Regions from separate parts of the Nonomuraea sp. NPDC051191 genome, predicted to be linked through region 2. Evidence: riboswitches for the same ligand, from Rfam matches in the RefSeq annotation. Region 2 holds a riboswitch; the other holds the start of a gene.
The links. A riboswitch is a leader RNA that binds a small molecule or an ion and turns the genes downstream of it on or off. The one in region 2 is predicted to bind thiamine pyrophosphate.
Positions count from the first base shown of each region.

Region 1: linked by a shared signal. The riboswitch ahead of ACIA8R_RS02565 (purine-cytosine permease family protein) and the one ahead of thiC (phosphomethylpyrimidine synthase ThiC) in region 2 are both predicted to bind thiamine pyrophosphate.

Region 1 covers NZ_JBITEZ010000001.1:542,297-547,566, forward strand. The annotation lists gene ACIA8R_RS02540 (LCP family protein) at 1-505, shown strand, start outside; gene ACIA8R_RS02545 (GPP34 family phosphoprotein) at 552-1,199, opposite strand; gene ACIA8R_RS02550 (TenA family protein) at 1,222-1,827, shown strand; gene ACIA8R_RS02555 (DNA-formamidopyrimidine glycosylase family protein) at 1,865-2,743, shown strand; gene ACIA8R_RS02560 (rhodanese-like domain-containing protein) at 2,770-3,093, shown strand; TPP riboswitch at 3,145-3,258, shown strand; gene ACIA8R_RS02565 (purine-cytosine permease family protein) at 3,249-4,628, shown strand; gene ACIA8R_RS02570 (methylated-DNA--[protein]-cysteine S-methyltransferase) at 4,614-5,186, opposite strand.
Region 2 covers NZ_JBITEZ010000007.1:90,174-95,443, reverse strand. The annotation lists gene ACIA8R_RS21305 (hypothetical protein) at 1-192, shown strand, start outside; gene ACIA8R_RS21300 (SDR family oxidoreductase) at 245-1,096, shown strand; gene thiC (phosphomethylpyrimidine synthase ThiC) at 1,107-2,585, opposite strand; TPP riboswitch at 2,578-2,690, opposite strand; gene ACIA8R_RS21290 (class I SAM-dependent methyltransferase) at 2,726-3,346, shown strand; gene ACIA8R_RS21285 (glycosyl hydrolase family 95 catalytic domain-containing protein) at 3,306-5,270, opposite strand, start outside.

The DNA.
Region 1 (5,270 bases), on a different contig from region 2:
CGCCGGGTTCGTGGGCATCGTGGACGCCGTCGGCGGCGTCGAGATCAACGTCCGGGCCGACGTCGACGACCCCAAGGCCGGGCTCAAGCTGAAGAAGGGCAAGCAGGTGCTCAACGGCTCCCAGGCCCTCGGCTACGTGCGCACCCGCAAGGGCGGCGCGCTGCCGGACTTCGAGCGCACCAAGCGGCAGCGGCAGTTCCTCGGCGCGGTGGTGAAGAAGGCCGCCAGCCCCGGTGTGCTGATCAACCCGTTCACGTCGATCCCGCTGGCCATGAGCGCCACGGACGCCGTCGAGGTGGACTCGAGCACGGGCGCGTTCGACATGCTCTCGCTGGGGCTGGCCATGGGCGACAGCCCGGTCACGACCGTGGTGCCGTTCGGCGGGAACGAGATCGTCGCGGGCGGCGGCGCGGCGGTCAAGTGGGACCGGCTCAAGGCGCTGGCCCTCTTCGACGCCCTGAAGGCCGACAAGCCGGTGCCGAAGGAGATCGTGGACGCGGGCTGACCCGTCCCCTGAGGCGCGCTCCCGGCGCGCCTCACAGGACTGCGGATCAGCTCGTGGCGGCGACGGTCGCGGCGGTGGTGGTGGTGAGGATGACGGCCGCCGTGATGGCGCTGATCGTCTTGGCGACCGCCTGGCCGGCCCACTCGCCCTCGGCGATCTCCTTGACGCGCCCGCGGTCGGCGCCGGGAAACGCCTTGAGGTCGAGCTTCGCCGCGTACATGATCGCGATCAGGGTGGCCGTGCGCTGGTCGGGCTCGGCGCCGGTGAGGACGGCCGTCACGCGTTCGCGCACGTCGGCCTCCACCTGAGGGTCGGACTCCGGCCAGCGGGTGGTCGGGAAGATCCCCAGGACCTTCCTGCGCTCCTCGGCCAGCACGCCCGACTCGGCGAGCCTGGTGAGCAGCCGCCAGCGCAGCTTGCCCGACTGCAACCGCTGCACCCACCACGCGGGCTTCCTGGCCTTGCCGTCCTCGGCCATGCGTGCGAGGGCGGCGTCGAGCTCCTCGTCGCCCAGCGGGGCCGGGTCCTTGACCGTCACCTTGTCGTCGGCCAGTTCCACGCGGCCCGCGGCGGCCAGCTCGGCGAGGATCGCGCCGCCGAGCGCGGGGTCGAGCTGGATGCCCCCGATGAGCTGCCTGCCTTCCTCCTCGCTGTAGGCGAGCAGGAGGAGTTCTTCGGCGATCGTCACGGTCATGCCTCGACACTAACCTCCCAGCATGAGCATTTCGGAAAAACTTCACGCGATCGGACGTCCGCTGCTCCAGGCGCAGCTCGACCATCCCACGGTGGCCGGGATCGGGCGTGGCGACCTGCCGGAGCCGGTCTTCCGGTCCTGGCTGGAGCAGGACTACCTGTACCTGCTCGACTACGTGCGGGTGTTCTCCAGGCTGGCCTGGCAGGCGCCGGACGGGCATCTGGGGGACCTGGTGGATCTGGCGCACGCGACGTACCACGACGAGTTGCGCCTGCATCGGTCGTTGTCGGCGGAGTTCGGGGCCGACCTGGACAACGCGGTGAAGGGGCCGGCGTGTGTGGCGTACACGGCGTTCCTGTTGGAGGCGGCGGGGTCTTATGGGGAGGGGCTGGCCGCGCTTTATCCGTGCATGTGGGGATATTCGAGTCTTGGGAAGATCCTTGCGGAGAACCCGCCCGCCGAGCCGCGTTACCGGGCCTGGGTGGACACGTACGCCGATCCCGGTTTCGCGGCGCTGACCGTACGGATCGGGCAGATGATCGACGAGGCCGACCCCGATCCTGTACGGGCGGAGGCGCTGTTCACCGAGGGCATGGCCCACGAACTCGCCTTCTGGGACGTGCCGTAGTCGCGTGACGGCCCGGCGCGCGCCATACCCTGGTGGCATGCCGGAACTTCCCGAAGTGGAGTCGCTCACCCACTTCCTGCGCGAGCGGGCGGTCGGCCGTTCGATCGCGGGCGTGGACGTCGTCGCCTTCCAGGCGCTCAAGACGTTCGACCCGCCGGTCACCGCGCTCGGCGGGCTCACCGTCACGGGCGTGTCGAGGCACGGCAAGTTCCTCGACCTCGACTGCGACGGCCTGCACCTGATCATCCACCTGGCCCGCGCCGGCTGGCTGCGCTGGCGTGACGACCTGTCCGGCGCGCGGCCGGTGCGGCCGGGCAAGGGGCCGCTGGCCGTACGCGTACGGCTGGCGCCCGACGACGACGGCCTGGCCCCCGGGTTCGAGCTGACCGAGGCCGGCACGCAGAAGCGGCTGGCCGTCTACGTCACCGACAAGCCGGAGGACGTCCCGGGCGTCGCCGCCCTGGGCCCCGACCCGCTCGACGACGCCTTCACCGTCGAGGCGCTCAAGCGCATCGTGGGCGGCAACCGTGCCCAGATCAAGGGCCTGCTGCGCGACCAGAAGGTGATCGCCGGCATCGGCAACGCCTACTCCGACGAGGTGCTGCACGCCGCCAGGATGTCGCCGTTCAAGATCGCGGCGACGCTGACCGACGCGCAGATCGCCGACCTGCACGAGGCCATCGTGACGACGTTGCACGACGCCGTGGAGCGGGCGCACGGGCTGGCGGCCAAGGACCTCAAGGCGGAGAAGAAGTCCGGGCTGCGCGTGCACAACCGGGCGGGCCAGCCGTGCGACGTGTGCGGCGACACGATCCGCGAGGTGTCGTTCGCCGACTCCTCGCTCCAGTACTGCCCGACCTGCCAGACGGGCGGCAGGCCGCTGGCCGACCGGCGGATGTCGCGCCTGCTCAAGTAGGGTCCGGGGCGCGGGATGATGGAAGCATGACCGTTCCAGAGATCGAGGCCACCGCCGTTCCCGACGACGCCTACCTGCTCGACGTCCGCGAACAGGACGAATGGCTGGCCGGCCACGCCCCCGAGGCCGTGCACATCCCCATGTCGCAGATCCAGGGCCGCGTCGAGGAGGTGCCCGCCGACCGCACCGTCTACGTAGTGTGCCGGGTGGGCGGCCGGTCGATGCAGGTCACGGCGTGGCTCAACCAGCTCGGGCGCGACGCCGTCAACGTGGGCGGCGGCATGCAGTCGTGGGAGTTCGCCCGCCGTCCGATGGTCAGCGAGACCGGACAGCAGCCGTTCGTGGCCTGAATGCCCCACTGTGGCGGTTCTGCCGCCATTGAGGCATGATGAGGGCGCCAACTGCATAGTCGCGGGAGCTCGGGGTGCCGGGCTGAGAGGGCAGTAACACAGCCGCTGCCGACCGCCTGAACCTGTCCGGGTAATGCCGGCGTAGGGAGTGTGCGATGACGCATGTCGTCGACGAAGTACCGCTGACCCTTGACGGCGCGCCCCCCAAGACCCTCGGCGTCCTCGACCAGGGCGCGCTCTGGGCCAACCTCGGCGTCAGCCTCCTCGGTTTCTCCGGGGCGCTCATCCTGATCGACCCGCTGGGCGGCGCGCCGCTCAGCCTCGTGGCCGCGCTCACGGCCGCCGTGGTCGGCAGCCTCATCGGCACCGCCATGGTGGGCCTGTCGGCCATTCCCGGCACGCAGACCGGGCGGCCGGCGATGGTGCTGCTGCGCGGGCTGTTCGGGGCGAAGATGTCGTACGTCCCGTCCGTGCTGAACATCGTGCAGATGCTCGGCTGGGGGGCCTTCGAGCTCTGGGTGATCGCCAAGGCCGCGAACGCCATCTTCGGGGACGTCCCGTACCAAATGTGGGTCGTGGTGGCGGGCGTGCTGACCACCGCGCTGGCCGTCTGGCCGCTCGGGTCGATCAGGCTGCTGCGCCGGTACGTGACCGTCGGCGTGATCGTGTCGCTGATCTGGTTCACCGTGTCGTTCCTGGGCGAGGCGCCGACGTACACGGGCGGGTCGTGGACGGCCTTCGCCCCGGCCGTCGACTACGTGATCGCCCTATCGGTGTCGTGGGTGCCGATGGCCGCCGACTTCGCCAGGCACTCGCGCTCCAGCCGGGCCGCCTTCACCGGCGTCGTCGGCGGCTACACCGTCGCCCAGGTGGCCTGCCTGGCCCTCGGCGTGTACGCGGTGGCCATCGCGGGCGCCCAGGCGGTCCAGGCCGACGGCATGGTCGTGTTCCAGCCGTTCGTCGTGGCGCCGCTGGGCGCGCTGTTCTTCGGCATCCTGGTGCTGCGCGAGACCGACCAGTCCTTCGCCAACGTCTACTCCACCACCGTCTCGCTCCAGAACCTCATGCCGAAGGTCGACCGGCGGGTCGTCTCCACCGCGATCGGCGTGCTCACCACCGCGATCGCCCTGGTCGTGGACGTCACCTCCTACGGCGCGTTCCTCGGCGTGATCGGCGCGGTGTTCGTGCCGATGTTCGCGGTGCTGGCCGTCGACTACTTCGTGCTCGGCGGCGCCGCCCGCTGGAACACCGCCGAGGACGCGCCTTCGCGCTGGCTGATGCTGCTGCCGTGGGCGCTCGGCTTCGCCGCCTACTGGTTCACCACCTCGACGCCCACCGTCGCCGGCTGGGACGACTTCTGGGCGGCCGCCCGCGACGCGGTCGGCTTCACACGGGAGACGTGGATGAACGGCGCGCTCGGCGGCGCGCTCGTCGCCGCCCTGGTGACCCTGCTGATCGGTGGGCTGACCGGTGGGCTGACCGGTGGGCTGACCGGTGGGCTCACCAGGGGCCTGCGCCGGTCAGCGGGCCGTTGAGACGCGGCGCTCGACGTTGAGCAGGTGCTGCTTGGCGGCCACGCCTCCGGCGTAGTCGCCGAGCTCGCCGTCCTCACGGACCACCCGATGGGAGGGCACGATCACGCAGACGGGGTTGGCGCCGACCGCGTTGCCGACCGCGCGCAGCGCGCGCGGCCGTCCGATGCTCGCGCCGATCTCCTCGTACGTCGTGGTCGTGCCGTAGGGGACGGCCATGGTCTTCTGCAGCACGCTACGGGCGAACGGCGTGGCCAGCGCGAGGTCGACCGGCGTGGCGAACGTGCGCAGCCGCCCGGAGAAGTACGCGTCGAGCTCCCGGCGCACCGGGTCGAGACGGCGGGCGTCGGGCCCGATGAACGTGCCGACCTCCTTGGCCACCCGCTCGTACACGACGTTCTCGGACTCGAAACTGCAGGCCGCGATGCCTTTCCCGGTGACCGCCAGGACCAGCCTGCCCACGGCGCCGTCGTAGGTGCCGAACGCGATGTGCGGCGGGCCCTCGCCCTTGTAGGTGTTGGAGGTCACTCTCAGCAGGGCATCGAGGTCGCTGCTCGACATGCCTCTCACCCGTTTCAGCCACCGGAATCTTCGTGAGCGCAGCGTATCGGACGGATCGCCCGTCAGACCCACCACGCCACGTGC
Region 2 (5,270 bases):
GACGACGACACGCTGTCCACCGCCGTCGAGACCGTCCGCACCCGGCTCAAGGAGCAGGCCGACTTCCTCAAGCGCGCCAAGAGCGGCGAACTGGCCACGTACGCCAAGGAGGCCGGGACGAAGGTCTTCGACACCAGGCTGATCGAGCACAAACGGGTGTGGAAGGAGGTTCAGGACTTCAGAAAGGGCTGACCTGGGCAAGCCGTGACGTTACCGATACCCCGCCGGGGGAAGACCGCCGGACATGTCAGACACACCACCACCGCAGAGCCAGCCGTACCCGGGCCGTACGGGGGACATGTCCCCCGAGCCGCGCGACGAGATGCGCGGCTACGAGGGCAGGAACCTGCTGGCGGGCAAGAGGACGCTGATCACCGGTGGTGACTCGGGCATCGGCCGGGCGGTGGCGGTCGCGTTCGCCAAGGAGGGCGCGGACGTCGCCATCGCCTACCTCGACGAGCACGACGACGCCAACCACACCCGCGGCCTGGTCGAGCGGGAGGGGCGGCGCTGCGTGCTGCTGCCCGGCGACCTGGCCGACCGCGACCACTGCGTGGCGGTCGTGGAGCAGGCCGTCGCCGAGCTCGGCGGCCTCGACGTGCTGGTCAACAACGTGGCCTACCAGGCGCCGGTGGACTCCCTGGAGGAGCTCCCGGACGAGCAGTGGGAGCACACGTTCGCGGTCAACATCCACAGCTACTACCGCGTCACCAAGGCCGCGCTGCCGCACCTGCGGGAGGGCTGCGCGATCGTGAACACCTCCTCGATCAACGGCCTGCGCGGCAACAGGAATCTCATCGACTACGCCGCGACGAAGGGCGCGATCAACGCCTTCACCTACTCCATGGCCCAGAACCTGGTCGAACGCGGCATCAGGATCAACGCCGTCGCCCCCGGCCCGGTCTGGACGCCGCTGATCCCGGCCACGATGCCGGAGGAGAAGGTGGAGACGTTCGGCGCGCAGGTGCCCATGAAGCGGGCCGCCGACCCCGACGAGATCGCCCCTTCGTACGTGTTCTTCGCCGCCGACCGGCTGTCCTCGTACTACACGGGTGAGGTGCTGGCCCCGATCGGCGGCGAGACGCTGCCCGGCTGACCGCGGCGGGCTACAGGTAGATCGTGCCGCCCTTCCGGGTGAACTCGGCCGCCTTGTCGGCCATGCCCGCCCGTACCTCGTGGCTGAGCTTCATCGAGCAGAACTTCGGGCCGCACATCGAGCAGAAGTGCGCGGTCTTGGCGGGCGCGGCGGGCAGGGTCTCGTCGTGGAAGGCGCGGGCGGTGTCCGGGTCGAGCGACAGGTCGAACTGGTCCTCCCAGCGGAACTCGAACCGGGCGTCCGAGAGCGCGTCGTCCCACGCCTGGGCCTGCGGGTGGCCCTTGGCCAGGTCCGCCGCGTGCGCCGCGATCTTGTACGTGATCACGCCGGTCTTGACGTCGTCCCGGTTCGGCAGGCCCAGGTGCTCCTTGGGGGTGACGTAGCAGAGCATGGCGGTGCCGTACCAGGCGATCATGGCGGCGCCGATGCCCGAGGTGATGTGGTCGTAGCCGGGTGCGATGTCGGTGACGAGCGGGCCGAGGGTGTAGAACGGCACGTCGTCGCAGAGCTCGCGCTGCAGGTCGACGTTCTCCTTGATCTTGTGCATGGGCACGTGGCCGGGGCCCTCGATCATCACCTGCACGTCGTGCGCGTGCGCGACCTTGGTCAGCTCGCCCAGGGTGCGCAGCTCGGCGAACTGGGCCTCGTCGTTGGCGTCCGCGATCGACCCCGGGCGCAGGCCGTCGCCCAGCGAGAACGTCACGTCGTAGCGGGCCAGCAGGGCGCACATCTCGTCGAAGTGCTCGTACAGGAAGCTCTCGCGGTGGTGGGCCAGGCACCAGGCGGCCATGATCGCACCGCCCCGCGAGACGATCCCGGTCCTGCGGCGGACGGTCAGCGGCACGTGCGCCAGCCGCACGCCCGCGTGCACCGTCACGTAGTCGACGCCCTGCTCGCACTGCTCGATCAGGGTGTCGCGGTAGACCTCCCACGACAGCGCCTCCGGACGCCCGCCCACCTTCTCCAGCGCCTGATAGATCGGCACGGTCCCGACCGGTACGGGCGAGCTGCGGATGATCTGCTCGCGGGTCTCGTGGATGTTCGGCCCGGTGGACAGGTCCATGACCGTGTCGGCGCCCCAGCGGGTGGCCCAGGTCATCTTCTCGACCTCCTCCTCGATCGAGGAGGTGACGGCCGAGTTGCCGATGTTGGCGTTGATCTTGACCAGGAAGTTCCTGCCGATGGCCATCGGCTCGGACTCGGGATGGTTGACGTTGGCGGGGATGACCGCCCGGCCGGCCGCGACCTCCTGCCGTACGAACTCGGGCGCCATGCCCTCCCGGACGGCCACGAACTCCATCTCCTTGGTGACCACCCCGCGCCGCGCGGCGCCGAGCTGGGTGACCGGGGACCCCCACGCCGAGCGGTCGGTACGCGACGGCCCTGAGGTGTCGTAGAGCCGCACCGACGTGCCGTTCGACAGCCTGACCTCGCGCATGGGCACCTGGAGGTCACCGATGTGGATCTTGGAAAAGCGCGCGTCGCTCATCGCGCAAACTCCCTTCGCCGGCATTATCCGGAGCAGGTTCTGGCGGTCGGCGGCTGGCAGCCGTCCTCTCAGCCCGGTCCACACCGGGCTCCCGCGTTGGTCACCGCGATCATAACCTCGCGCGTGGCAGGATCAAGGGGATGTCTGATCCCATTGCGCACACGACCGCCACCTACGACGTCATCGCGAACCAGTTCGACGAGCGGTTCGCCGCTCCTCTTCCTTCGTTCGCGGCCTTCCGCGAACGGTTCGCCTCATCCCTTCCCGCCGGAGCCACGGTCGCCGACCTGGGGTGCGGCCCCGGGCGCGAGTCGGCCTGGTTCACCGGACGCGGCCTGTCCACCGTGGGCGTGGACCTGTCGATCGGGATGGCCGCTCTCGCCGCCGGGCGAGGCGTTCCCACCGTCCTGGGCGATCTGCGGCACCCGCCGCTGGCGCCCGCGTCCCTGGACGGCATCTGGTCGGCCGCGGCCCTCGTGCACGTGCCGTCCGAGCAGACCGAGTCGACGTTGCGCGCCTGGCACGCGACACTGCGCCCCGGCGGGGTGCTCGCGCTGACCACCGCCCTGGGCGACAGCGAGGGGTGGGAGCCGGTGCCCTACCGGACCGAGTACGAGCGCTGGTTCGTCCATCGCGACGCCGGCGACCTGCTCACGGCGCTGGACTCGGCCGGGTTCGCGGTCGCCTGGCACGAGTCGAGCGTGACCCACCGCACCTGGTTCAGCGTGCTGGCGACAGCGCGTAGCTCTCCCCTGCCCTAGTCTCCAGGTCGAGCGCGAACCCGGGGCCGCGCAGCCGGGCGGTCCCGCCGCGCGCCGACGTCAGCCTGACCTCGGCCGGCACGCCGTCCGTCCAGGTCACCCCCACCGAGAAGCCGCCGCGGGCGCGCAGCCCGTCGAAGGAGCCCGCGCGCCAGGCGGACGGCAGCGCGGGCAGCAGCTCGACGACGCCGGCGTGGCTCTGGAGCAGCATCTCGGCCACCCCTGCGGTCGCGCCGAGGTTCCCGTCGATCTGGAACGGCGGATGCGTGTCCCACAGGTTCGGCAGCGTGCTGGACCGCAATTGCCCGCTCAGCATGCTCAGCGCGCGGTCGCCGTCCTTGAGCCGGGCCCAGAAGTTGACCTTCCAGGCCATGCTCCAGCCCGTGCCTCCGTCGCCGCGGGCTTCGAGGGTCGTACGCGCCGCCGCCAAGTGCTCGGGAGCGGTGAGCTGCGTGCCGGGGTGCAGGGCGTAGAGCTGGGAGACGTGCCGGTGCCGGTCGGCGGGGTCGTCGAGGTCGGCCTTCCATTCCTGGAGCTGCCCCCAGGAGCCGACGCGCAGCCCGGGATCGAGCCGGTCGGCCGCCGCGCGCAGCCGTCCGGCGAACTCGGCGTCCACGCCGAGCGTCCGCGCGGCCTCGGCCGTGCAGGCGAACAGGTCCCGGACGATCTGCTGCGGCATGGCCGCGCCCGCGGTGAAGTCGCCGTGCTCGGGCGAGTAGGCGGGCGAGACGACCAGGCTGCCGTCGCGCACGTCGGGACGCAGGTTGGCCAGCCAGAACTCGGCGGCCTCGCGCATCGCCGGGTAGGCGTGCCCGCGCAGGTAACCCTCGTCGCCGTCGAACAGGTAACGCTCGTAGAGCTGGCGCACCAGCCAGCCGGCCGCGTCCGGCATCCAGAACGACGTGGGCCAGTCGTGCACCCCTGTGAACCCGAACGGGTTGGTGTTGGAGTGCACCACCCACCCCTCGGTGCCGAAGATCGACCTGGCGGTCTCGCGTCCGGGCGCGCGCAGCCCCGCCACGAACTCCTGGTACGGCACCGCCGTCTCGGCCAGGTTCGCCGGCCCGGCGGGCCAGTAGTTCATCTGGAGGTTGATGTTGGTGTGGTAGTCGGACTCCCAGGGCGGCGAGTTGGACGCGTTCCACACCCCCTGGAGGTTGGCCGGCAGCGAGCCGGGGCGGGAGGAGGCGATCAGCAGGTACCGGCCGTACTGGAAGTACAGCGTCTCCAGCGCCTTGTCGGACGGGCTCGCGGCCCCTTCGTAGCCGGCCAGCAGGCGGTCGGTCGGCAGGTCGGGCATGATCTGGCCGAGGTCCAGGCGGACCCGGCCGAACAGCGCCCGGTGGTCGGCCTCGTGCTCGGCCCGCAGCTCCCCGTACGGCCGGCGCGCCGCCGCGTCCACGGCCGCCGTGACCCGCGCCGCCGGGTCCGGGCCCCGGTAACCGGGATGGACGGGCGCGTGGTCGGTGCCCGCCGAGAACACGAACACCGCGCTGTCGGCGCCGGTCACGACGACGCGGTCGCCCTCGTCCGTACGGGTGCCGCCCTCGGTCAGCACCTGGACCTGGCCCTCGTACACCAGGCCGTTGTCGGCCAGCACGCCCCGGACGCGCAGCCGTCCCGCCTCGGCGGTCACTTCCTCCCCGCCTGGGTGCGCTGTGCCGAACCGTAACGTGAACCCCACCCGCCCCGGGCGTGCCGCCGTCAGCCGTCCGACGATGACCTTCGCCGGGTACGAGGCGAAATATTCCCTGGTGAGCACCACGCCGTCGGCGTCCTCGTACGTCACGGCGGCCACCGCCGTCTCCAGGTCGAGCGTGCGCCGGTAGCCGCCCGAGAAACCACCGGTCACGTCGAGCAGCAGCTCACCGAAATTCTGGTACGCCCCGAACCCGGGGATGTGCCCCACCGTGCTGTAGGACGG